One region of the Sporomusa rhizae genome, then DNA from elsewhere that is predicted to be linked to it. Evidence: riboswitches for the same ligand, from Rfam matches in the RefSeq annotation. Region 1 holds a riboswitch; each other region holds the start of a gene.
What was found. A riboswitch is a leader RNA that binds a small molecule or an ion and turns the genes downstream of it on or off. The one in region 1 is predicted to bind cyclic di-GMP.
Positions count from the first base shown of each region.

Region 2: it holds a riboswitch for cyclic di-GMP, as region 1 does, so the genes downstream of both, SRRS_RS17985 (methyl-accepting chemotaxis protein) here and SRRS_RS07070 (diguanylate cyclase) in region 1, are expected to answer to the same signal.
Region 3: it holds a riboswitch for cyclic di-GMP, as region 1 does, so the genes downstream of both, SRRS_RS00680 (sigma-54-dependent transcriptional regulator) here and SRRS_RS07070 (diguanylate cyclase) in region 1, are expected to answer to the same signal.
Region 4: it holds a riboswitch for cyclic di-GMP, as region 1 does, so the genes downstream of both, SRRS_RS22305 (hypothetical protein) here and SRRS_RS07070 (diguanylate cyclase) in region 1, are expected to answer to the same signal.

Region 1 covers NZ_CP156925.1:1,592,902-1,598,685, reverse strand. Annotated here, with positions in the region: gene SRRS_RS07085 (SpoIIE family protein phosphatase) at 1-659, opposite strand, end outside; gene SRRS_RS07080 ([Fe-Fe] hydrogenase large subunit C-terminal domain-containing protein) at 659-2,389, opposite strand; gene SRRS_RS07075 ((2Fe-2S) ferredoxin domain-containing protein) at 2,376-2,627, opposite strand; gene SRRS_RS07070 (diguanylate cyclase) at 2,888-3,793, opposite strand; cyclic di-GMP riboswitch class I at 3,932-4,018, opposite strand; gene SRRS_RS07065 (hypothetical protein) at 4,124-4,390, opposite strand; gene SRRS_RS07060 (MmcQ/YjbR family DNA-binding protein) at 4,528-4,887, shown strand; gene SRRS_RS07055 (site-2 protease family protein) at 4,948-5,784, shown strand, end outside.
Region 2 covers NZ_CP156925.1:3,804,576-3,810,359, reverse strand. Annotated here, with positions in the region: gene SRRS_RS18000 (Na+/H+ antiporter) at 1-1,176, shown strand, start outside; gene SRRS_RS17995 (TIGR00341 family protein) at 1,173-2,531, shown strand; gene SRRS_RS17990 (hypothetical protein) at 2,549-2,881, shown strand; cyclic di-GMP riboswitch class I at 3,077-3,163, shown strand; gene SRRS_RS17985 (methyl-accepting chemotaxis protein) at 3,279-4,094, shown strand; gene SRRS_RS17980 (GGDEF domain-containing protein) at 4,178-4,852, opposite strand.
Region 3 covers NZ_CP156925.1:169,653-175,436, reverse strand. Annotated here, with positions in the region: gene SRRS_RS00685 (methyl-accepting chemotaxis protein) at 1-332, opposite strand, end outside; gene SRRS_RS00680 (sigma-54-dependent transcriptional regulator) at 412-1,887, opposite strand; cyclic di-GMP riboswitch class I at 2,028-2,114, opposite strand; gene SRRS_RS00675 (sigma-54-dependent transcriptional regulator) at 2,375-3,850, opposite strand; gene SRRS_RS00670 (hypothetical protein) at 3,917-4,165, opposite strand; gene SRRS_RS00665 (response regulator) at 4,192-4,551, opposite strand; gene SRRS_RS00660 (response regulator) at 4,581-5,784, opposite strand, start outside.
Region 4 covers NZ_CP156925.1:4,769,255-4,775,038, forward strand. Annotated here, with positions in the region: gene SRRS_RS22290 (glycosyltransferase) at 1-76, opposite strand, end outside; gene SRRS_RS22295 (DUF2334 domain-containing protein) at 124-1,755, opposite strand; gene SRRS_RS22300 (GGDEF domain-containing protein) at 1,742-2,605, opposite strand; gene SRRS_RS22305 (hypothetical protein) at 2,592-3,725, opposite strand; cyclic di-GMP riboswitch class I at 4,035-4,121, opposite strand; gene SRRS_RS22310 (TVP38/TMEM64 family protein) at 4,381-5,040, opposite strand; gene SRRS_RS22315 (hypothetical protein) at 5,096-5,599, opposite strand; gene SRRS_RS22320 (FAD:protein FMN transferase) at 5,736-5,784, opposite strand, start outside.

The sequences.
Region 1 (5,784 bases):
CGCATCTTAACAACTAAGGCGGTTGAATCATCGCCAGGGCTCCCAAGATAGTAACATTCACAAAAATTAATCAAACTTTGCCCGATAAGTTCCGCATCACTATTCTCATTAGTCTCTTCTTTAATTTGTTTTGCCACTGAGTCCCAGCCCCACCCCAGTTTCAGCAAGCCGCCAATACCGGCATGAATCACACCATCAGTAACAGCCACTAATATATCATCTTTTTGAAGCCAAAGTTCCCCTACACGAATAATTTTATTACCGATTACTTTTTCATGGGCAGGAAACTCAACTACTTTGTTATTACGCACCAGGAAAGTAGCCGGGCAGTCAAATTCAACAATAGTCGTTTGTCCATCAGGGGCAATCATAATAATATGCAATGTCGAATACGCAATCTTTCGCTGGCGACAAACCGGTAAGGTTTCGGCAATGGTATTGACGACGTCTTCCAGCGGTATACCGCGTTTAAGCATTACGGTGGCAATTTTAGTCGTCAAAGTCGCTAATATATTAGCTTTAACACCACTGCCCAGCCCATCGGACATTACAATGATCGTTGCTTCTGGTGTTCTGGCAATATCAACATTGTCTCCGCACAATTCTTCACCAACTTTAGACAACTGCGCTAAACCAACTTCGGCATGAAGACGTTGCATTACGATTCCTCCTTACCTTTTATCAGCATAATTAGTTCTAATAGGGCTGATTTTGTTTCCGCAGTAGTCTCTCCTAATAAACCGGCAATTTCTTGAGCCACATGCATCTGTTTATTAATGATTTCCGTGGATTTTTCTATTGTATCCAGTTTCATCTGCCGCAGTTCCTGCTGTTTCTTTTCAAAAGCAGTCACATCAGTAATGATAGCAATTACCAAACTATGCTTAGGTACTGGAATAATCATTTGTTCGGTAATAATACCATATTCAGGGTACTCAACCCGTTTACCAACAATCTTATGCCCCAATTTCGTGGCAACCATAAAATCTGAGCAATCAAACAATTCCGTTAGACTCATACCCTTATAAATTTCTTGTACTATACCAAACATTCGTTTAACTGCCGGATTGAATTCTTTGATAATCATTTTTTCATTGACAGCAATTATCGCATTTAATGAATTCTCTACAATAATATTGGCAAATGATTCTGCTTTAGAACGCATATAAGGTAAGCACATGTTAATTTCGGCAATACCCTGAAAAACAGCAATTGCCTTATCGCGACAAGTATTGTATCCGCAAGCGCCGCAATTTTTTTCGTCCTTGGGAGAAAATTTTCCTATCTGTTTGAGAATTTCTTTTATTTCAGCTTCCGCAGGTATAACGGCGTTTATCGGTTTTGCTGCATAATTTCGTGATAAGTCCAGATTACTTGCCGCCAAGTCATCTTCCTGGGGACATGTATTAGGCAAAGCATTCTTGGCGTAGTTCATTATCTTGTTCCTTTTGGTTTGCATTAATTGATGCGTCCCCATAGCAGGACCATTGATACACCCGCCAGCACAAGCCATGGCCTCAACGAATTTTGGAGAAAACTCCAGCTTGCTTAACCCTTCAAATACTTCCAGACAATTTTCTATTCCATCGACTGCTATAACATCCTCGTCCGAAACTTGCGAACCAAAAGGCATAAGCACCCCGCCAGCTACAGGGAAACAGCGTCCTGCATAAGTTGATTCCGGTAATTCCTGAAGCTTTAGGGGATTTATTATCGAAACCATATCGTTACGCTCATTTAGCCATTCTCTAAGCTGATCAAAAGTGATAACCGCGTCCACTTCAGAATACAGCGAGCGGCCTTCAGCAATTTTCGCTATGCATGGTCCGGCAAATATGACAAAGCAGTCTTCTCCAAACTCCCTTCGAATAAGCTTGGCATGAGTAAGCATTGGCGATAAAACCGGCGCTAGATTGTTGATTAATTTAGGATAATATCTTTCAACAATATCTACAATAACCGGGCAACAGGAGGAAATAACAGTATGATTGACAGGATTATCGGCTTTAATATGTCGAGCATACGCCTTCGAAACCTGGTCAGCTGCCGTAGCTGTTTCTACAACCGCACTAACCCCTGCATTTATCAATCGGTGTGTCAAGTCTTCCAATGAGTATTCAGGAAAAGCCGCTATATACGAGGGGGCTAAGCTTATAATTACTTGTTTACCGGTTGCAACAGCTGCCGTCAGTTTTTCTATTTGCCTATCAATTTCTTTCGCCTGCTGCGGACACTCCACTACACAACGGCCACAAAGAATACATCTTTCCGGAATAACACTGGCTTGCCCTTTAACTATTCCAATTGCTTTAACAGGACATGCACGCACACAACGAAAACAATCCTGACAATTTACCTTGCGAGTTATGATAGTGTTAATATTGTCCACCTCCCAGCACCTTGTCCTTAAATATTTCAAATACCTTTTCCTTGGATACGTTCTTAATAATTTCATCGTTTATTTTAATAATCACGCCTTCGGTGCACTGTCCCTGACAAAAGTTTCCCTCAAGATCGATTTCACTTTGAATTTCATATTTGTCGATTAATGCTTTAAACGCATTGAGAACACTATAAGCGCCTTGTAAATGGCAGGCACTCCCAAAACAAATGGACAATTTCAGCATAATTATACCCCTCGTAAATTGAGTGAATTTTTTCACTTATCTTCGTTATTATATTCCTTATTATTATAAATAAGTCGTAGTTCGATAAAGAGATGTTTGATATGCAGCAAAACGTATTTGTTACGTTTCAATAGTATTTTACCACTCTCTTTTTAAACTGTCGAGTGAATTACTCCGTCGCCATGCCTTGAAAAAAAAGCCATCGCTCTTGCCTGCTGGCTAAAGCGGTGACTTTCTCAAGTACAAGGAAATAATAGTAATTATTCAATGGCAATAAATCGATTTCTACCTTCGTTTTTGGCCTTGTAGAGCCCATAGTCGGCTCGTTTAATAAGTATCGTTGCATCAAGGTTTTCTTCAGGCTTTATCGTTGCTATGCCAATACTGACTGTAACAAAATCATTAACTGAAGAGAGCTGATGGGTAATGTTTAACGCACTTATGTTTTCCTGAATTCTCTTTGCGACTTTTATCGCACCGTCGCGCGGCGTTAGCGGCAGCAGTACTATAAATTCCTCTCCTCCATATCTAGCGACTATATCAAGTGGTCGTAGCAACGATTTTTTTAACGCATCGGCCACTAACTTAAGGCACCGATCACCTTCTATATGGCCATAAAAATCATTATAATTTTTAAAAAAGTCTATATCAATTAACTGAATGGACAAATATTCATTATCACGCAGTGCCTGTCGCCATTTTGTTGCCAGAATTTCATCAAAATACCTGCGATTAGGTATACCTGTCAAAAAATCGTTAATAGATTCTTGAATTAACATGTCCCGCTGTTTCTTTAACTCAAGGTGATTTTTTACACGCGCTTTAATTATAGATGCATCAGTATTCTTAGTAATATAGTCGATTGCTCCCAATGAAAACCCAGTAGTTTGGTCTTCAGGATCGTCTTTTATAGAAACAAAGATGACTGGAATATCTTTGGTGCCTGGATTTGTCTTGATCCACCGGCAAATTTCATAGCCATCCATAGTAGGCATAATTATATCCAGTAAAACCAGATCAATTGGTTGCGACATAACAATTTCTATAGCCATCTTCCCCGAGTCTGCACAAATTACATTATATTCATCTTGAAGAACATTTTTTAAAAATTGACGATTAAATTGTATATCATCAACAATAAGGATAGTTTGCTTTGCTGAATTCATACTTTTCGTTCCTTTCCTTTCATACATACAACTAATTATTATCAACTAACGCAGAATATTAGTTGACAAAAAATCAATTTCTATCGTTATTCTCCATTTTAAAATGAAAAAGATTGCTCGGTTCATCATTGATTTAAATGATGCAACCTGGCAATCTTAGACTAACGAATCTGTAGACCCACGGCTTTGCGTCCCATCCTTTCGGATGGTTTGCCTCAAAGTATTCAATTACTACTAATATTTTATCATCAAAAAATAAAAAAAATGTCGTAAAAAGTCATTTGTAAAACGAAAGTACTACGCTCTCCAGCTTTCGAACCCATTTTCCATTCACAAAGCGATAAACTCATCAATCCGTTTTTGATGAGTAATATCAGAATTTGGATTTATAGATAAATAAAATCCGCCGTTTCCATATTCATCGGAATAACGGCGGATTTTTTGCTTTTCTTTATGACGCCTATAGTCATTTTTTCGGTCGATCCAAACGGGGGCCAACTTAACCTCTGGAGTCATTGCCCGGTTAGGTTTACCGGCAACTTTAAGGGTATTCGGGTTAATGGTTCCACATTTAATGATTACTTTTTTCTTGGACATGCAAACACCTCCTGTGTTACTATCATTATAATCTAATGAGAAATAGTATGCAATTAGTCAACTTGTTTCAAAATAAAGGTATATTTTTATTCTGATAGAATACTTCTTATAAGTTTTTTTGTGAAAGGAGCATAACCTTGCATTCTAAAGCTTTATATTCTTATTGCTTAGCCAAACCGGGCGCCGTCGAAGATTACCCTTTTGGTCCCGACGTAATTGTTATCAAAGTTGCGTCTAAAATGTTCGCTCTACTGTCTCGCCGGGACGGTCAGGACAATCTTGCCTTGAAATGCGACCCAAACTATTCAGAAATACTGCGAAAACAATATCCCAGCATTACCCCGGGATACCATTTGAATAAACGCCATTGGAATACAGTGATACTTGATGGAAGTATTCCCGAACAAGAAATAAGAGGATTAATCGATCATTCTTATGACTTAGTCTATAAATCACTCCCCAAAAGGCTGAGAAGTGGCTCCGGCGGGGATTGGTGAATGCATCTGTTGCTTTGAGGATATGGTCAATAATTAATAATGTTAAGTTGAGGTATTGCCTTGAATAGAGAAGACGAAATGAACGAACAATTGGATAACACGCCACCGCCAGTGCGACCACCTTGGTATAAGCGATTTGGGCTGGGCGGAGTATTTGCCGCGCTACTGGTGTTAATGAAATGGAAAACTGTTTTGGGATTTCTCAAAGGATTAGTGTTCCTTCTAAAGTTTAGTAAGTTTGGTATAACCACCCTCTCCATGCTGGCAACTATTGGTGTTTATGCTTGGTTTTACGGGCTATGGTGGGCAATTGGTTTTGTTTTGCTCATTGCGATTCACGAGTATGGACATATGGTTGCAGCCCGGCAACAGAACATTCCGGTAACGGCCCCTGTTTTTATTCCTTTTTTGGGAGCACTCATTGGTATTAAGGAACAGCCTAATGATGCGGCAACTGAAAGCATCATTGCCTATGGCGGACCCTTATTTGGCCTGTTAGCCACAGTGGCCTTTCATCTGGCTGCCTACCTGTTACATTCTCCCTTGCTATTTTCTTTAGCTTTTACCGGTTATTTTCTCACACTGTTTAATCTTATCCCAGCGTCGCCATTAGATGGCGGTCGGATTGCCGGAGCGGTATCTCCCTACATCTGGCTCATTGGCATTCCTCTGATTGGGTTACTTTTGTGGTTCAGCTTCAGCCCCATTCTCATTCTGATCTTATTCGGAGCTATTCATCGGGCATGGGACTTCTGGAAACATCGCCATGACGAATATTATGCAACCGATTCTTCATTTCGTCTGAAAATAGGATTTGCCTATTTGGCACTGCTGTTATTAAGCGGAATACTTACTTATGAAACCCACTTTACGGCCGAGGCATTGCGGCCAAGGATC
Region 2 (5,784 bases), 2.2 Mb from region 1:
GCTTTGTTTAAGCGGCTGGGGGTGAATGAGCGGCTGTCGATGATTGTCGAAGCGGAGAGTTTGTTCAATGACGGCATCGCAGTAGTCTTGTTCGGGGTACTCCAAAGCGTATTGGTGACCAGCGCATTTTCGTTATCCCAGAGCCTCGTTTCCTTTGTCGTCACAGTTTGTGGCGGGGCTGTTATCGGGATACTTGTTGGCGCGGTAGCGTCACGCATTACGCAAGAGTTTGATGATCACCTGTTGGAAATTACCCTGACCACCGTGGTGGCGTATGGTTCCTATCTGGCAGCGGAAAGCGTGCACGTATCGGGGGTTATCGCTGTGGTTGCCGCCAGCCTGGTCGTGGGCAACTATGGCTTGCCGCAAGGCATGACCCCGGCTTCGCGCATGGCGGTGCTGTCGTTTTGGGAATATGCAGCCTTTGCGGTCAACTCGATGGTGTTTTTACTGGTCGGCTTAGAGATTACGGTCATGCCGGTGGCGGACAGCCTGCTGCCGGTCCTTGTCGCTGCCGCCGTTGTCCTGGCGGCGAGAGCCCTTTCCGTGTATAGTCTTTCGGCCTTATTGTCTGCCGCCGGGCAGGTTATTCCCAGCCGGTGGCGGCATGTACTGGTCTGGAGCGGGTTAAGAGGGGCGTTATCCATGGCGATGGTACTGGGGATTAGCCCGGCTGTGCCGGAACGGGACATACTTATTCCGGTAATTTTTGGCGTAGTCTTGCTTTCTTTAGTGGGGCAGGGGCTGACCATTGAGCCGCTGGTTGCCAAACTGGGATTGAGCCGGAAACAAAGTGATTTAGAAGCCTATCACTTATTATTGGGCGAAAATATGTCGCTGCGCGTGGCGGTGGAGGAGCTGGACCGCAATGTGCGGCAGGGGGCCATCTCCCAATCGGTTCGCGATGAAATGGCCGAGCAGATCGCCGTAAAGCAGCAGGCAATTGAACAAAGGATCGCCAGGCTTCATATGTCGGATGAAAACATCGCTGCCGATGAACAGAAAAAAGCTGAGCGCATTGTCTTACTCGCGCAAAAAACGGCCTTCCATAATGCGGCGCGCAGCGGGATTATGGAATGGAGTGCGGCCGCAAAACTGATAAGCCAGCTGGAAACAGAGCAAGAAATGAGAGCAGATCAGATTCACGATGCAGAGGGAGGTTCGCGCAGCTCATGACGCAATGGCCGGATAAAGAAGGACAAAAAACGATCTATAACAATGTTTTGGGGGATGCCAGCCCGGACCGTTATTTTTTCGGGATGGTGGTACTATCCTGTACGGTAGCTACTTACGGATTATTGTCCAACAGCACGGCTGTCGTAATCGGGGCCATGCTGATCGCTCCCCTGATGGGCCCCATTCTGGGCGGGGCGCTGGCAGTGGCGACCAACAGCAATCCGCTGTTAAAAATGTCGGCCAAGGCGGAGGCGTTAGGCGCGGTTACGGCGGTTGTCCTGGCGGCGCTGTTAACACTGGTGCTGCCGAGCGCGGAATTAACACCGGAAGTCCTGGCGCGAACCACGCCGACCATATTGGACCTAGTGGTTGCCTTGGCTTCCGGTGCGGCCGGAACGTACGCCATGTGTGTGAAGCCGCAGGGCGCTACCCTGCCGGGGGTTGCCATTGCCACCGCCTTGATGCCTCCCTTGTGCGTAGTGGGCATCGGGCTGGCGAAGCAAAGTTTTTCCGTGGTCAGCGGCGCCTTTTTGCTGTTTTTAGCGAATATGATTGCCATTAATGTGGCGGCTATCGCTATGTTTGAATTGGCGGGATTCTCCCGTGACAGTTGTCATGACGGCGCCTGTAAAACAGGTGAAGCCAAGAAAACCACCTACCGGATGTTGTACCCGGTGGTGCTCTTGATTGTCATTTCCATACCATTGGCCTTTATCATGTATAAAACGTATAGTCATGCCAACATTGAAAAAGTTATTAAAACATCGCTCATCGAATCTTTGGATGTGATTGCGCCGCATTCGACGCTGATTTCAGCAGACTACCGGGAACAGGACAACCGCTATGAGATTGATGCCGCTTTTCGCACGACGAAAATTATCGTGCCGGAAAATATCCGGCAAATGGAAAATTTGCTGGAATTACGGCTGGGAAAACCGGTAGGCGTTAGCGCCGATGTGGTCCTGGTGCAAAAAGTCAATGACAAGACCAATATCGATACCTTCCAGGCGTTACTGCCGAAAGTAAAAGAAAAGGAAATTGTCGAAGTGGTAAAAAGCAGTACCCCGGAGGAAGTCATTGATACCGTTTTACAGGAAAAACTGTCTTTGCTGCCTAATGCAAAATTAGAGGACTACACGTTAGAGTACCGCAAAGGCGAAGGAACCTATAAGGTTACGGTGAAAATTTCCAGTGCATCTCCGGTAGACGACAAGTTAAGTAAAACCATTCAAAATATTCTTGAGGAGAGGCTAAAGCGGCGGGTCGAAGTTAACATCGAGAGCAAAGCAATACAAAATAATCCTGCCGCACCACAAAAATCTAATGGTAGCCTTTTGTATGAAGAGCCGAAATAGAGAGGGGAAGAGTAATTATGCATCATGTTTCCTGTGATCAATATCCGGCGGTTGGGTGGCTGATTAAGGAAGCTTTGGATATTAACCGGATAATCCACCGTTCCTATTTGCTTACATCCGATCAGGGGCGAATTAATGTTTACTACCATATGGAAACGTTTATTCTTGAATGCGATACCAATGGCGATCATAATCCCAATGAATATTTTTTCTTTAAACAGGCAGAGAAGGAAGAGATTTATAAAATGCTGGAACAGTTGTTGCGGCGTTTGGAAGTTGAGAACCCGCAACAAATAATTTCGCTCACGGAAGATACACTACGTTTTGTGAGTACAGACTTTTCGGCGTAGCAGAGGGAAATGCGTGCGGTGGATGTTCAATTGACTCTGCCAAAAAGCAGTAAGCCGCTGCAAGCACGCGAAGCAGGAAGCTCTCTAGCCTTAGAAGCGGACCGGTAAGGGCTGGTGGGGCAGCGGTTGGCATCAGTAAAAATCATTAGGGTTTATATGTTGTATATTGACATAATTTGTTGAATGTTGTTAAATAAGAGTAGTAGGCAAACCTTCTGAAAAGTGGGGGCGCAAAACTATGGGTCTAAAGACTTGCGCGTCTATGACTGCCAGGTTGCATCAGATGTTTTATATGCTGAGGTAACCTGGCAGTTATTGTTTTATTGGGCTTACATACCCGGTTGAACTATCCGCTTCAGCAATAGGATCTGTGATAACTAACGAGGAGGGGTTTGGCATGAATGAGTTTCGAAATGCAATTGAATCGGCTCCCAAGTATCAACTATTGATGCCTCTCGACAGCTGCATCATGATTTGTAATGCTGAAGGAATAATCGTCAAATTTTTACCGGCAAAAACCTTTGACATGGGCGTTAGGGAAGGGAATAGAATAGCAGCCGGCGGCTCGCTGGACCAATGTTTAAAAACGCAAAAAGCAATACATACGACGTTGAAAAAAGAATTGTATGGCGTTGCCATAAAGGCAATTGCCGTACCGATTATGGAAGATGGCAAGCTGGCAGGGGCCATGGCAACCGGGACAAGCTTGGAGACACAACAAATATTGCATGAATCGGCGCAAACCATTGCCGCTACCGCCGAGCAAATGACGGCTACCTCCGAGGAGTTAGCGGCAACGGCCACGCAGCTTGCGCAAGACTTGGACGGTATCAAGGGCCGGGGGGAGCACGTCTTAGCAGAAATAAAAAAAACGGACGATATATTGCGGTTTGTTAGCGAGGTGGCCGCCAACTCTAACCTGCTGGGGTTAAATGCGGCTATCGAAGCGGCCAGAGCAGGCGAGCACGGGCGCGGCTTTGCGGTCGTTGCCGAAGAAATTCGCAAAATGGCTGATAACAGTGCCAAAGCGGTACAGGATATCAAGGCTATCCTGAATAGCATTAACTCAGACACAAAAATAATAGTGGAGCAGATCATTTCGACTGCGCAACTCGGTGAGCGCCAGGCGGCAGCGACTGAGGAAATCTCAGCGTCCATGCAGCAACTGGCGTCGTCAGCGTCGGATGTCGAAAAGATTGCGGAGATAATTTAATACTCATAAACAATCAGCCCTAAGCTTTTTGCTTAGGGCTGATTGTTTATAAGTAGAAGCCGGGAAGGCGGAAGCCTCTTGTGTCAGGATACAAGGATTACACTGTTTTTTATTTGCTTAGCCTTGTATAATGCTTCATCTGCCTGAATTAGAGCGGCATCGCAGTTAGTCTCTTTTTCTAGGTAAAGCAGCCCGATACTAATTGTTACATCATGGGTGGCAAACTTGGTTTCTGCTTCTTTTCGTATTCGCTCCGCCATCATGTTTCCGTCCTCGGCAGTAGCGCCGGGAAGCAGGATAGAAAACTCATCGCCTCCCCAGCGGGCGACAGTATCAACCGCTCTCGTGTTTGCTCTAAAAGTGTCTGCTAAAGCAATGAGCATTTGATCTCCTACTTTATGCCCATAGCGGTCATTTACTTTTTTGAAATCATCCACGTCAACCATTGCAATACATAACGGGATTCTATTCCGTTTTAAGTGTTCGATTTCTAAGTTCAGTTGCCTATTGAAATAGCGGCGATTGCGCAAATTGGTTAATGGATCGGTATTGGCATTTTCGTGCAACCTTTTTAGCAAAATTCCATAAAGCAGCCCTAGCAATGAAAAGATAAAGCTTGGTATAACCCAAGTAAACCGATGGTACTCCGGCCATAGTGTAGTCAAAATAGTGTCGCTGGTAAAGTCGAAAACACCTAGTAAAATTCCGAATATGCAAAAAATCAAGGGGGCATATTGATAGAAGAATAGACGATGCACCCATTCACCCGCTTTCTTCCTACAAACAGTATAGTATCCTTATTATTGTCAGTCTATTAGAGTTTTGTCAAGATAAGCGGAAAGGTAACAAGTTTGAAACGTTTAAGAGAAAAATGGTAAATGCAGCTGGTATTAATATATCACCGCCTACTGTCGTACGAGTGGAGGCATGCTTTTTTATCGTAGATACTAATTGTGCTGATGCTGCGTAGTTTTGGATTTAGGTATTATCACAGCCATTTAAAGAGATGGGGGGTACAATACAGAAGCTCTTGGGGCAGGCTGTCAAAGGCTTGCTCGGCGCTGCAGCGCCAATGCGCCCCTCGTCAGTCCTGCATAATTCGGCTAGCGAAAAAGAAAACCGCTTTTTTGAGCCTCATTGATCGGGCTACTCCGCTCAATGGCCATAGGGAACGGATACCGCTCTATGGCTGCTCGTCCGCTCCTTGCGGCGTTCCGCTGTCGCTACACTCTCCTCATCCGCTCCCGTTCCGCCACCGCTGCCGCTTAGAGCCGTATCCTGCCGGGCGGATGTTCGTTAGTCTGGGGAGGGGACGCAGACCGGAGCACTCCCTGCCGCTCGCGTCCGGACTGCCGGGGAAACGGGGTTACGTCGGCTGTCCCCGCATTCTGCGCGGGGCCCCGGCAGGCCACTCCGGCCGGACCGCCCGCAAAACCACCGGCCGACCCAGCCGGGCGCCCCGCCGGTCGCCGGGAGCGAAAAACAAGGCACGCAGCCCGGAGGACGGAGGCAGCCAACCGCTTCACCGGGCCACCTGCCGCCACTCGCCTGGCCGGGTAATAGCAGCCGTTCGTTCCCTGCCGCGGCCGCGCCCGTCCCGCCCCGTGGACACGAAAAGCATGTGTCCACTCTCCGTCCTCCCTTCCCCCCGAGCCCCCTATCCCACCTGAATGGCGTTGCCGTCCAAGCG
Region 3 (5,784 bases), 1.4 Mb from region 1:
TCCCCGTCCTGTTTGTTATCATTTGCATTCATGGATTCAGTAGCCGTCTTAATTTTGCCATAGCTTTCTTTCATCAAATTCAGGGTTTCAGTTGCATATTTTTCATCACCATAAGCGACATAGGCACGTAAATCACTCAGCCCTTCATGAAAGTCGTCCTGAGCACTTTGCAAAGCCATGGTGCGCGACACTGTAACAGACAGCATCTCTTGATAAGAGTTGCTGGTTCCTTTGAATTGATAAATACTTATCGTTAGCAGAATAACCATAAGCAGCAAGGCTATTCCCATAAGCGCACCCAATTGGGCACCGATTGGCATACGTGTTTTCATTGTTTGTTCCTCCTAATAAGTAGTGGTGCAGCGAAAATAATAGACTCTGGTACGCCTCTCTTAGCGAGTTTTTTGTATGCTAATTAGTATTTTGATTTCTTCTGTTTCTCATTTCCTCGAGCCTATAAGACAACGCCCGGCGAGTAATTCCCAAATAATTGGCTGCTGCCGCTTGTCTATCATTATGTGCAGCCAGGATCTTCATGATTATATCTTCTGTATAACGTTTTAACGAATAGCCTTCAGAAGGAAATGGCAGTTCTATAACATTACTCCTGATCGGCAATACGGCCGGTTTTTCACATCGTTGCTGGAAAAGCCCTCTGACATGCTCCGGCTTAAGCGCTTGATCATCATAGGCAAATATCGCATATTCAATAGTATTCTGCAGCTCCCGTACATTACCCGGCCAATCGTACCCTTCTAACATCCTGGCTGTTTGCGGGGCAATTGTTATAAACTTTTTTCGTTTGCGCTTTGAAAATTCTTGTAAAAACATTTGCGCGATCGGCAAAATCTCTTCCCGGCGCTCCCGCAGAGGTGGTATTGTAATATGCGCTACTTTGAGCCGGTAATACAGGTCTCTCCGGAAACTGCCATGCTCGACGCTTTGTTCCAAGGGCTTGTTGGTGGCGCTGATAAGCCGGATATCGGTCTTTATTTTCTTTAACCCACCTATCCGGTAAAACTCTTTCTCTTGCAGTACGCGCAACAGCTTTCCCTGCAACTCAAGTGGTATTTCACCAACTTCGTCAAGAAACAAGGTTCCGCCATTGGCTATATCAAACTTTCCTTTGCCCCCTTTGGTCATACTGCCGGTAAAAGAACCTGGTTCATAACCAAACATTTCACTTTCAAACAAAGTTGGGGCAAGTGCAGCACAATTAATATCAACAAATGCCCCATCACTCAACCAGTCAAAACTGTTTCCATAATGAATGATCTTCGCGATAATCTCTTTTCCCGTCCCGGTCTCACCCTCGATTAATACAGGAATTGTCCGGTCTTCATGCAGCTTTTCCGCCTGCCGAACAATGGCTTTCATACATTCTGAAAAAATACCGACAGAACCAATTATGGATTCGGCCACAAATTGTTTCATATGTAGAAGTTCGCGTCGTGTCTCCTCGGTTGCGGCATTTACCTCATCACGGAAACGGTCAGTTAAGGTTTTGTTTTCCCGTAGCAAGGCCTGGTGTTCCGCTACCCGGTCGATAACAGACACCAGTTCTTCCGGGTTAACCGGTTTTTCCAGGTAATCATATACCCCTGCCCGTAGCGCATTGACTACCGATTTTAAATCCGCATGGCCAGTAAAGAGAACAATATCTGTCTGCCAGCTGTTAGGCAGCCGCTTTATAGCTTTCGCCAGTTCTATTCCCGACATCTCAGGCATTTGAATGTCCGATAATACCAGTGGATAAGATTCCATTGAAAACCTCTCCAGCGCTTCTTGGCCGCTGGCACATTCCGTTACTTCATGATTTTCGTGCTTTAAAAACCACAGCATAGTTTGCCGGCTATATCTCTCATCATCCACGAGTAATATCTTCATAAGATATCCTCCTTTGAACTAGCAATAAAATAGCCAAAACTTCAAGTAGGTCATTATAATCCGGAAACATGACAATCTCCTTCCAAATCCAAAGCAATCTTAATGAAAAAGACCGCTATTGTATTACATGACATACTTGTCATGGCAACCTGGCAGTCATAAATCCTAAGATTATTAGACCCATAGCTTTGCGTCCTTATCTTTCGATAAGTTTGCCTAAGGATACCGTTAGCACCTTGATTCGTCTATTAACTAGCAGAGTACCGTGTTAGCTGACTAGACTCTTATAATGCAAAAAGCATGCCAATACCTGGCATGCTTTTACTTTTTCTTGTTTCGTTCTCCAAAATCCAGCATAAATCTTGATATTTCGCCACGATAAGTATTGTTTTGATTTTGGTTTAATTGTTAAAAAATAAATTTGATGTAGCACACGCGAACAAAAAACTTCCCACGTGGGAAGTTTTTGTTGGAAGTTTTTCGTTATCTATATCTGATTATTAGCCTTTCTATTGCGAATTTCCTCGAGCCGATAAGACAAAGCCCGGCGAGACATTCCCAAGTAGTTAGCTGCTGCTGATTGGCGGCCATTATGGGCAGCTAAAATCTTCAAAATAAGATCCTCTGTATAACTTTTTAACGAATGGCCTTCCGGAGGAAAAGGCAGTTCTATTACGTCATTCTTGCTAGAAAATGCCGTCGGCTTCTCCCGCCGCTGTTGTAATAACCCTCCAACATGTTCGGGTTTCAGTTCATCATCATCATAGGCAAACGTGGCATATTCAATAGTGTTCTGCAGCTCCCGTACATTACCCGGCCAAGCATATCCTTCCAGCATCCTGGCTGTCTGCGGCGCAATTGTTATAAACTTTTTTCGTTTGCGCTTTGAAAATTCTTGTAAAAACATTTGCGCGATCGGCAAAATCTCTTCTCGGCGCTCCCGTAGAGGTGGTATTGTAATATGCGCTACTTTGAGCCGGTAATACAGGTCTCTCCGGAAACTGCCATGCTCGACGCTTTGTTCCAAGGGCTTGTTGGTGGCGCTGATAAGCCGGATATCGGTCTTTATTTTCTTTAAACCACCTATCCGGTAAAACTCTTTCTCCTGCAGTACGCGCAACAGCTTTCCCTGCAACTCAAGTGGTATTTCACCAACTTCGTCAAGAAACAAGGTTCCGCCACTGGCTATATCAAACTTTCCTTTGCCTCCTTTGGTCATACTGCCGGTAAAAGAGCCTGGTTCATAACCAAACATTTCACTTTCAAACAAAGTCGGGGCAAGCGCAGCACAATTAATATCAACAAAGCCCCCATTACTCAACCTGCCAAAGCTGTTTCCATAATGGATGATCTTCGCGATAATCTCTTTTCCCGTCCCGGTCTCGCCTTCGATTAATACGGGAATTGTCCGGTCCTCATGCAGTTTTTCTGCTTGCCGGACAATGGCTTTCATACATTCTGAAAAGATGCCGACAGAACCCATTATGGATTCAGCCACGAATTGCTTTATATGTAGAAGTTCGCGCCGTGTCTCCTCGGTTGCGGCATTTACCTCATCACGGAAACGGTCAGTTAAGGTTTTGTTCTCCCGCAGCAAGGCCTGGTGTTCCGCTACCCGGTCGATGACAGACACCAGTTCTTCCGGGTTTATTGGCTTTTCCAAATAATCATATACTCCTGCCCGTAAAGCGGTAACTGCCGATTTTAGATCGGCATGCCCAGTAAAGAAAACAATATCCGTCTGCCAGCTATTTGGTAATTTTTCAATGGCATTTGCCAGTTCAATTCCTGACATTCCCGGCATTTGAATGTCTGATAACACCAAAGGGTAATCCCCTTGTGAAAATTTATCCAGCGCTTCTTGAGCGCTAGCACAATCGGTTACTTCATGGTTTTCGTACTGTAAGAACCACAGCATGGCCTGCCGGCTATGCTGTTCATCATCTACAAGCAATATCTTCATTAGATATCCTCCCTATGACCAGCCAAATATACAGGTTGATATCCCAGATTCAACGACCATTTCAACTCACGATTTCAATTTCTTAATAATCTCCGCAACTGCGTCAGTTTGATTTACTATTTCTTTCATACATCCAACCAGCTCTTCATCAGAAATTCTTTTCCCTTGATTGAGTAAATACATAATTCCGCCAGAAATCATTTTTATAGAATTAAGCGGCTGATTGAGATCATGGAATAGTCTCATTGACTCAGCACCCGCCGCAGCTTCTGTTGGATGTACCGCTGCCGTCTGAGCTTCAATCTTTTTAGTCATGTTACTTCAAACTCCTAAAATAATCATTACTTAGAAACAGTTTGCAGCGTTGTTACAATTGATTCCGCAAAATTTTCATCTTTAAAAATATATTTGATTCCCAAACTATCGGCTTTACTAACAATTTTCTGGTCAGTCTCACTGCTTAACATTACAAACATAGCCTCCGGGTAAATGGCATTTATTTGTTCAAAAAGTTCAAGTCCGTCTGTATCCGGTAAATACATGTCGGCAATTACGGCATCACACCCGGCACATTCCTGCAGCAACCTTAACGCTTCGGCGCCAGTTTCAGCACCAACAACTTCAAAATTTTCGCTTTCCAGCACCATAGTGACCATTTCCCGCATAAAGCAGTCATCTTCAATAAGCAACAGCTTTTTCAAATTAGCCCCCACCTTCATAATCAAGCTGATTATCCTATTAAGTTTCGTACGGTTTCCAGAAGATTATTTTGATCAAACGCGCCCTTAACAATATAGGCGTTAGCTCCAACCTCAATTCCCCGCCGTTTATCTTCCATTTTTTCACGGGAAGTAACAATTATCACCGGAATTTGCCGATACCGCTCATCCTGACGCAAATGCAATGTAAGGCTGAATCCATCATAGTTTGGCCTCTCAACGTCTGTGATGACTGCATCATATATCTTTTTACCTGTCTTTTCGATAGCAACTATACCGTCTTCGGCCAAATCAACCTGGTAGCCATAGGACTCCAGAATATTTTTTACAATATCCCGTGTGTTTGCAGAATCATCAACAACCAAAATTGTTTTGTGCTGTTTTTGGGGTTCAATCCCTAACCCCTTGCTTGCAGTTATCTTGTTTTCATTTATTTGCCGCATCAAAGCGCTAACTCCTAGAACACTAATTATTTCATCATTACTGCCAACAGTAAATCCGGAAATAAGAGCACAGTGCTGTATTGCCGAAGGTAAGGATTTTATAACCATGTCGGCCTCACTTATTACAGCATCAACAATTACTCCCAGTCTTTGCGCACCCGAAGTCAGCAGAATAATTAGCAACTCCTTGCGTTCATGCGGTATCGCCTGGGGACAACCCAGGATACTTTCAAGTTCCTCCAGCGGAACAATTTGCTCACGGACACGTAATGCACGTTTGCCGATAATATCAATAACCTGGCTGGCAGGTAGCATTATTACCTCTTCAACCGAGTACGCAGGTACAGCGAATGTCTGATTGGCAGCCGTCACGATTAACATATGCGAAAGCGCCAGTGTAATAGGAACTTTCAGCAAAAAAGTCGTTCCCTGGCCTGTTCGTGTCTGAAGCCGGACAAACCCCTTAAGATTCTCGGTAATTGTTTGCCGGACTACATTCATCCCAACCCCGCGTCCGGAAATATCAGTAATAATAGAACTCGTGCTAAAGCCAGGCAAAAAGATCAAGTCTAGTAATTCCGTTTCCGTTAATTTATTAGCAGCCTCTTCCGTCAGTAACTGTTTTTTTATTGCTGCTGCTTTCAGATCATCTATGGAGATACCTGCCCCGTCATCACTGAGAGTAATGGTAACCCCCCCTGCATCATACGTGGCAGCTAAATGTATAATTCCGCGGGGGCTTTTACCTGCCCTAATCCTATTTTGGGGCAAT
Region 4 (5,784 bases), 2.7 Mb from region 1:
TTAAAGCTACGTGATAAAAAAGAATCAACCAGGTAGCAATAAGAGAGGCAATAAATAAGTTATCTACAAATTGCAAACAGCCGTCACTCCCTATTTCCGCAATATCCCATGACTATTGTTTTGTCATCCCTCGTAATGTTTATTGGCATTCGCCCTCAGGTGAATAATGATACCGCCAAATACAGCCAAAATGAGTAATAGCAGCATTATATGAACAGAACCCACTTTTTCAAAAAAACCGTCAGATATAGCAGAATTCCCCCAGGAAGATTGCAGTTTAGCATCTACCTCAACCTTTAATTGCCCATCCTGTCCGGTTATTTTTATATTCTGCGATTGAACCTGGATCGGAAGCTGACGTAAATCAAAGAATTCATATCCTTGCTTTTTCAAACCCTCAATAATGGACGGCAGTTTATCTGGTGGCAGATAACCATGATAAAAAAAGCAGGCAAACCCATCCTGAATATCCAGTATTTGCTCTGAACTTTTCAACATGTGTTCAACTAAAAACGTCTTACCATCGTAGTAACCCATATTTTCCGGTATGACCATCATGCCATTTAAATAGGTGGATGTCGACAAATAGGGAAGCGCCAAGGATAGTTGGTCACTCTTATCGGAAATCTGAATTTGACCGGAAAAAATATTGAAATACCGGGATAACACTTGGTAGCCAGTATGACTCATCGCATAATGCGGCGGCTCAAAGGCAACAGGAATTAACCCACATCGAACAAGTTCTTCAATGCCGGCTTCCATCCGCTCTTGAGTAAAGGCCTCATCGTTCTCCATTGGTTTATCATCACGTGCATTCCAAAACTCATAACCTTCCCCAGTTTTGGGTGAATACTTATTTTGATGTGTATAGCCATGCATAATAATACTGGCTCCATTGTCCTGCGCTTCTTTAAGCACTTTCACCAATTTCGGAGATTCATGTAAATATTTACGATTGTCATTTGCTGTAACTCCCACCGGAATAACTCCAATGGAAAATGGAATATTATATTTTTTAATAGTCGCAATAACCGCACTAACTGCTTCAGGGTTAACCAGCGGGCTGACGTCTTCGATGCGTAACAGCGCTTTGTGTGACTGTGAATGGCTATCGTTCTGATTTGAGATAAATTGATGAAGCAATCCACTCAAGGTAAGCATATGACTCGGATGTACCTCTAAAAATCCGGAATAAAACACCTTGCCGCGCTGCCATGCCAGCGGCTTACTGTTCACTACATCCTTTACGGTAGCAAAAACCTGAGCGGATTGCCCTGGCTGTGTAATAACCACGTTCATCCAATCACTAAGGAACATGTCTTTCTTATAGTTAATAACCGACCATCCGTTGGAAACTCCCTCTAATTTAAAATCTTGCCACTGTAAATAGGCTGCCAATTGCTCAATATTCTTTTCAAACCAGATTATCTTCGGGGCATGTGCTATTTCTTGCAATAAACCCTGCGGTAATATTACATCTCTTAACCCCACATATACAACCAATTCTGCGTCTTGCAGTGCGCCTGCTTTCCATTCTTCCAGCGCCATCGGCTGACAGTCTAAGTCGAAATGCCCCAAATGTTCAATTAAGGCGTTAACCAGCGGAAAACTGTCACCAAAGCGGTTGGGGCTATCATAGAGAATATATGTCTTTACCCTTGGAGCACTGCCATAACTGCTTGTTGGCGAACAAAGAGCAAGGATGAATACAGCAAGCAGAAAAAATATAATTGCTCTCTTATTAACCCCTGTCATAATTAAGTTCTTCCTTAGCTCGTTCATAGGCTTCCAGGACATCCGCATCGCCCTCTCTAATACTAGAGATCCCAATGCTCGGTTTTATACGAATAACTTTCTTGGTACCCCTAATCTCTGTTGTGATACGATCTAACGCCTGATGTAATTTTTCTATAACAACTCTAGCTCCGTCTTCGTTGGTTTCAGTAAGTACAATGCTGAGCATGTCAGAACTAATCAATGCTTTAATATCAGAGAAACGCGTCTGAGCTTCTACCTTCTCAGCCACCGATTGTAAAATTTTTATAGAGTCCAGTTCCCCGTATATTAGCCGCAGTTCATCAAAATTCGATATTCTGATCAACAAAATAGAGAAACAGGTTTTATACCGCTTGGCACGGACAAATTCCTCATCCAGTTTCCGGAAAAATCCCTGACTATTATATAGACCGGTCGAAGCATCAAGCGTTACCAATTGCTCTAGATTCTTCTTATTCTCCAACTCTTGTCTATATCTAGAAACAACCAGCGATAGCTGGCCTGCCAATATGCTGCTGAGTGGAAAAAAGAACAGCCAGGATATATAAGCAAAATTAACCTCAACAATCCGGTTAACAATGGATGTTTCATAGATAATATAACTACCGAAAGCAAAGGTAAGGACAATAGCTGCCATCAAACCTCGTTGTAAGCCTAATGTATAACTAAGATTCATGTTGAACAGCATACAGGCAAAGGGGATAAACAAGTTAAAAGACCCCATACTTGGCGCATAAAGCAACATAATCGCAGTAACAGCCAAAATAAATACCAGCATGATATTAAAGAAAAGAATATCCTTTCGTATGAACATATCATTGGCTATCATTCTTGATTTCCACCGTCCTCAACATTAAAAGTGCTTCTAACTGATCAAAAGCATAAACAAGCCCGGTCTCCGGCTCGCCAAAACCACCCGCAAAGGCGTTTTTGTCACTAATTTGAAGATCCAGTGTCTGGCGGTAACACCATTCGCCTGCCTCAAATTCATTATTTAATACCAAAAACCGTGCTGCTAATGCATATATAGCAGTAGACTCATCCTGATCGGCGGGTGTTCCGTCAGAATTATAGTGATTATATATCTTTCCTTGCTTTATTTGTGTTTTTAAAAAGCTTATAAAGGAACTAGTACTTTTCCCAGCTTTATATACATCGATTGCGGTATATAAATTTTCAACCATATTAATGGAAGAAGGCCAAATATATTGTTTAGTATCGATTTTAAAAGTTTGCGGGTAGAAACCGTGCTGATTTTCCGGCATATTACTTAAAATGCTGACGGCATTTTTATGTGGTACAGACCAATTCGCATTAACTTTACTTAATTTTTCCATAGTTTCTACATCCAGATAAAACAAGGAAACCTCATTTGCCCTACTTTTAGCAGTTCCATCATAAAAGTCACAAGGGTAGCCTTGGGTATCCACATCGAACTTGTAGATGTCTTCCGCCAGCTTTTCTATTTGCTTGTCATAATTGCCAAGTTTCTTTTCGTTTGCAATAAAATAAGCCTTAGCGATTCTTAAATCATCAACTAAAGCGGAGGTAGTTTCACCCTTTTTGCTAATGACATCAATCTTCCAATAATAGTAACCGGAAGGATCTCTAAAATATTTGTCAGTTGTAGCAGCATACTCGTTAAACAGTTTGGCGTCACCAAGCAAAGCAGTGTACTCCATAGCTTGACCCATGGATTCACTTACACCATATGTGGCAGGCGACTTGGACTCAACCAAATATCTTATTATACCTTTCGAACTCCGCATTTTTGTTTGGAGGAACTGAAAGCCTTGTATTTCCTCGGGCTTAGGGTTATTAACTAAGGTTGAATCCGGATTCACTTTTGCCTCCGTTAATTTATTATTCGTAGGTTCATTAAAAAACCTGAATTGTACTATAACTGCCAGTACAATCATACATACAAAAAACAATGACCTTTTTTTCATTGCATTTATCTCCTTTCTCAACTTTCATTAAGAATAAAAACTAAAAAATAAAAATTAGCTGCAGATCATAATTATACCTACATTGGTACTTCTTGTATATATCCTTGGGAAATTTATTTTCTGGAAATTCATGAAAAGAAGAAGTATTATGTAAGCTTTATAAACAAAAAGACAGGCCACTGCCCGTTTCACGAATCTCATTGTTGGAACTGCCAAATAGCTAAATTCTCTAAACTATATTAACTTAATATAGTTACCATACCAGTTTGATAAAACAAAAAAAGCCGGTTACACTCACAAAATTATTGTAAGAGCAACCAGGCAGTCATAGGTAAATTTTCCGTTAGACCCACGGCTTTGCGTCCCTGCCTTTCGACAGGTATGCCACCATCATTTAGTTATTTTACCTATATTTTACTTGGAGGATATGGAAACTGTCAATCAAAAAGTTAGATAAATTTTACATATCTGTGTTATAAAAGCCTTTTACTAGTTACCTGAAAGTCAAAAAACTGTACTTAATAATCTCTCTCGCCTAACCAATTTTTGCTTAGTAAAAAAACAGCCTTGAACTCCCTGCCGGCGATCTGGCTTACGTTCAAGGCTGTTTCTATTTAACCATGCTTTCTATACTTTTTAAATCATGGGAAGTTATTTATAAATTCTTCTGTCCAACGCTCCGGCTCAGCACCTGCAATCCAACAGTCAAAATAATAATGATGGCGGCAACTGTCACCGCCGTTGCCAAAGACTGCGTCAAGGCATTGCCAAAATAACAAAATGCAATCGCGCCAGGGATACTACCGATCACGGTCGCCGCAAAATACGGCCAAAAACTCACCTTGGATAACCCGGCAAGAAAACTTACCGCATCCCACGGGAAGATAGGAGCTAGACGCAGCACTAACAACGTCCTGAACCCGTGTAGCTCAGTCTGGCTATCCAGTTGTTCCAGCAGTGTCCACTTAGGCCAAAACCGTTTGAGTCTTTCGCGTCCCAGCAGCCTGGCTGCCCCAAAACACAAAGCGGCACCAAACAATGTACCAAAGATGAGATATATTGTTCCCCACAGCGGACCAAATGCCAAACCGCCGGCAACGCCCATAATAATAGCAGGAAAGAAGAAAAACGGACGAACGGCATTACCTAGCACATACAATAGCGGTCCCCAGCAACCGAATGACAGAATCGTATCCCGGATTGTCTCCGGTCTAAACCGCTCAACGCCGAACTCATGCACATATATAATTCCCAGTACAATTAACCCCGCAAGATAACCAGCCGGTCTGATCGCAGTTTGATTATAATATCTCATAACGGTTAATTATAGCCTCAAAAATTCCAAAATGTAAAGAAAAATATGGAATAAACTAATCCACCGGTTCGTAACGAATTTCCCATGTCAGCATACCGTCCCGGCTGCTGTCCTTAAAAAGCCGCCGTTCATGCATGCTGTAGCCTGTTACTACTATTTCGACAGCCCGCTTTTCCGGAGCAAATCGTTTATTATTTGTACCGGGAACAACCTTTTCAACCTCACCATTGTCCCATACAATCTTAATTACTGATTTATCGGCATGTTCACCGGTTGCCTGGAAGTTGACTATCGCTATATCTTTGGCCGCGCGCCCGGCAATCGCCTGCCGCAACTCTATTTTCCCCTTAAACGGTACTTCTGTTCCGCGGACAATCCGCAATGACGGCAATGGCGTAATTGTAACTTTACTAGACAAGTCTTCGGCTTCCGTTACGCCTATTTCAGGAGTAACAGGAACAACCGAGCTCTTATCCGTCCCTGTAAAAAACATATAAACCGCTACAAAAACAAACATAGCCATAGCGCCTACTGCAAAACTTTTCCACGAATTCACCATAAAACAAACCACCTCTAAAGCAAGACTTTGCCTACCCCTTCTACTAGATGTATTTAGAGTATATCATTAAAATGTCAAAGAAGGAATGTCCCTGTTGCAGAGACATTCCTTCTTTATTGTTTACACTTTACAAGTTCTATAATTCCACATTATCCTTGAGACCGGGAGTAGTAATGACTTTTCCA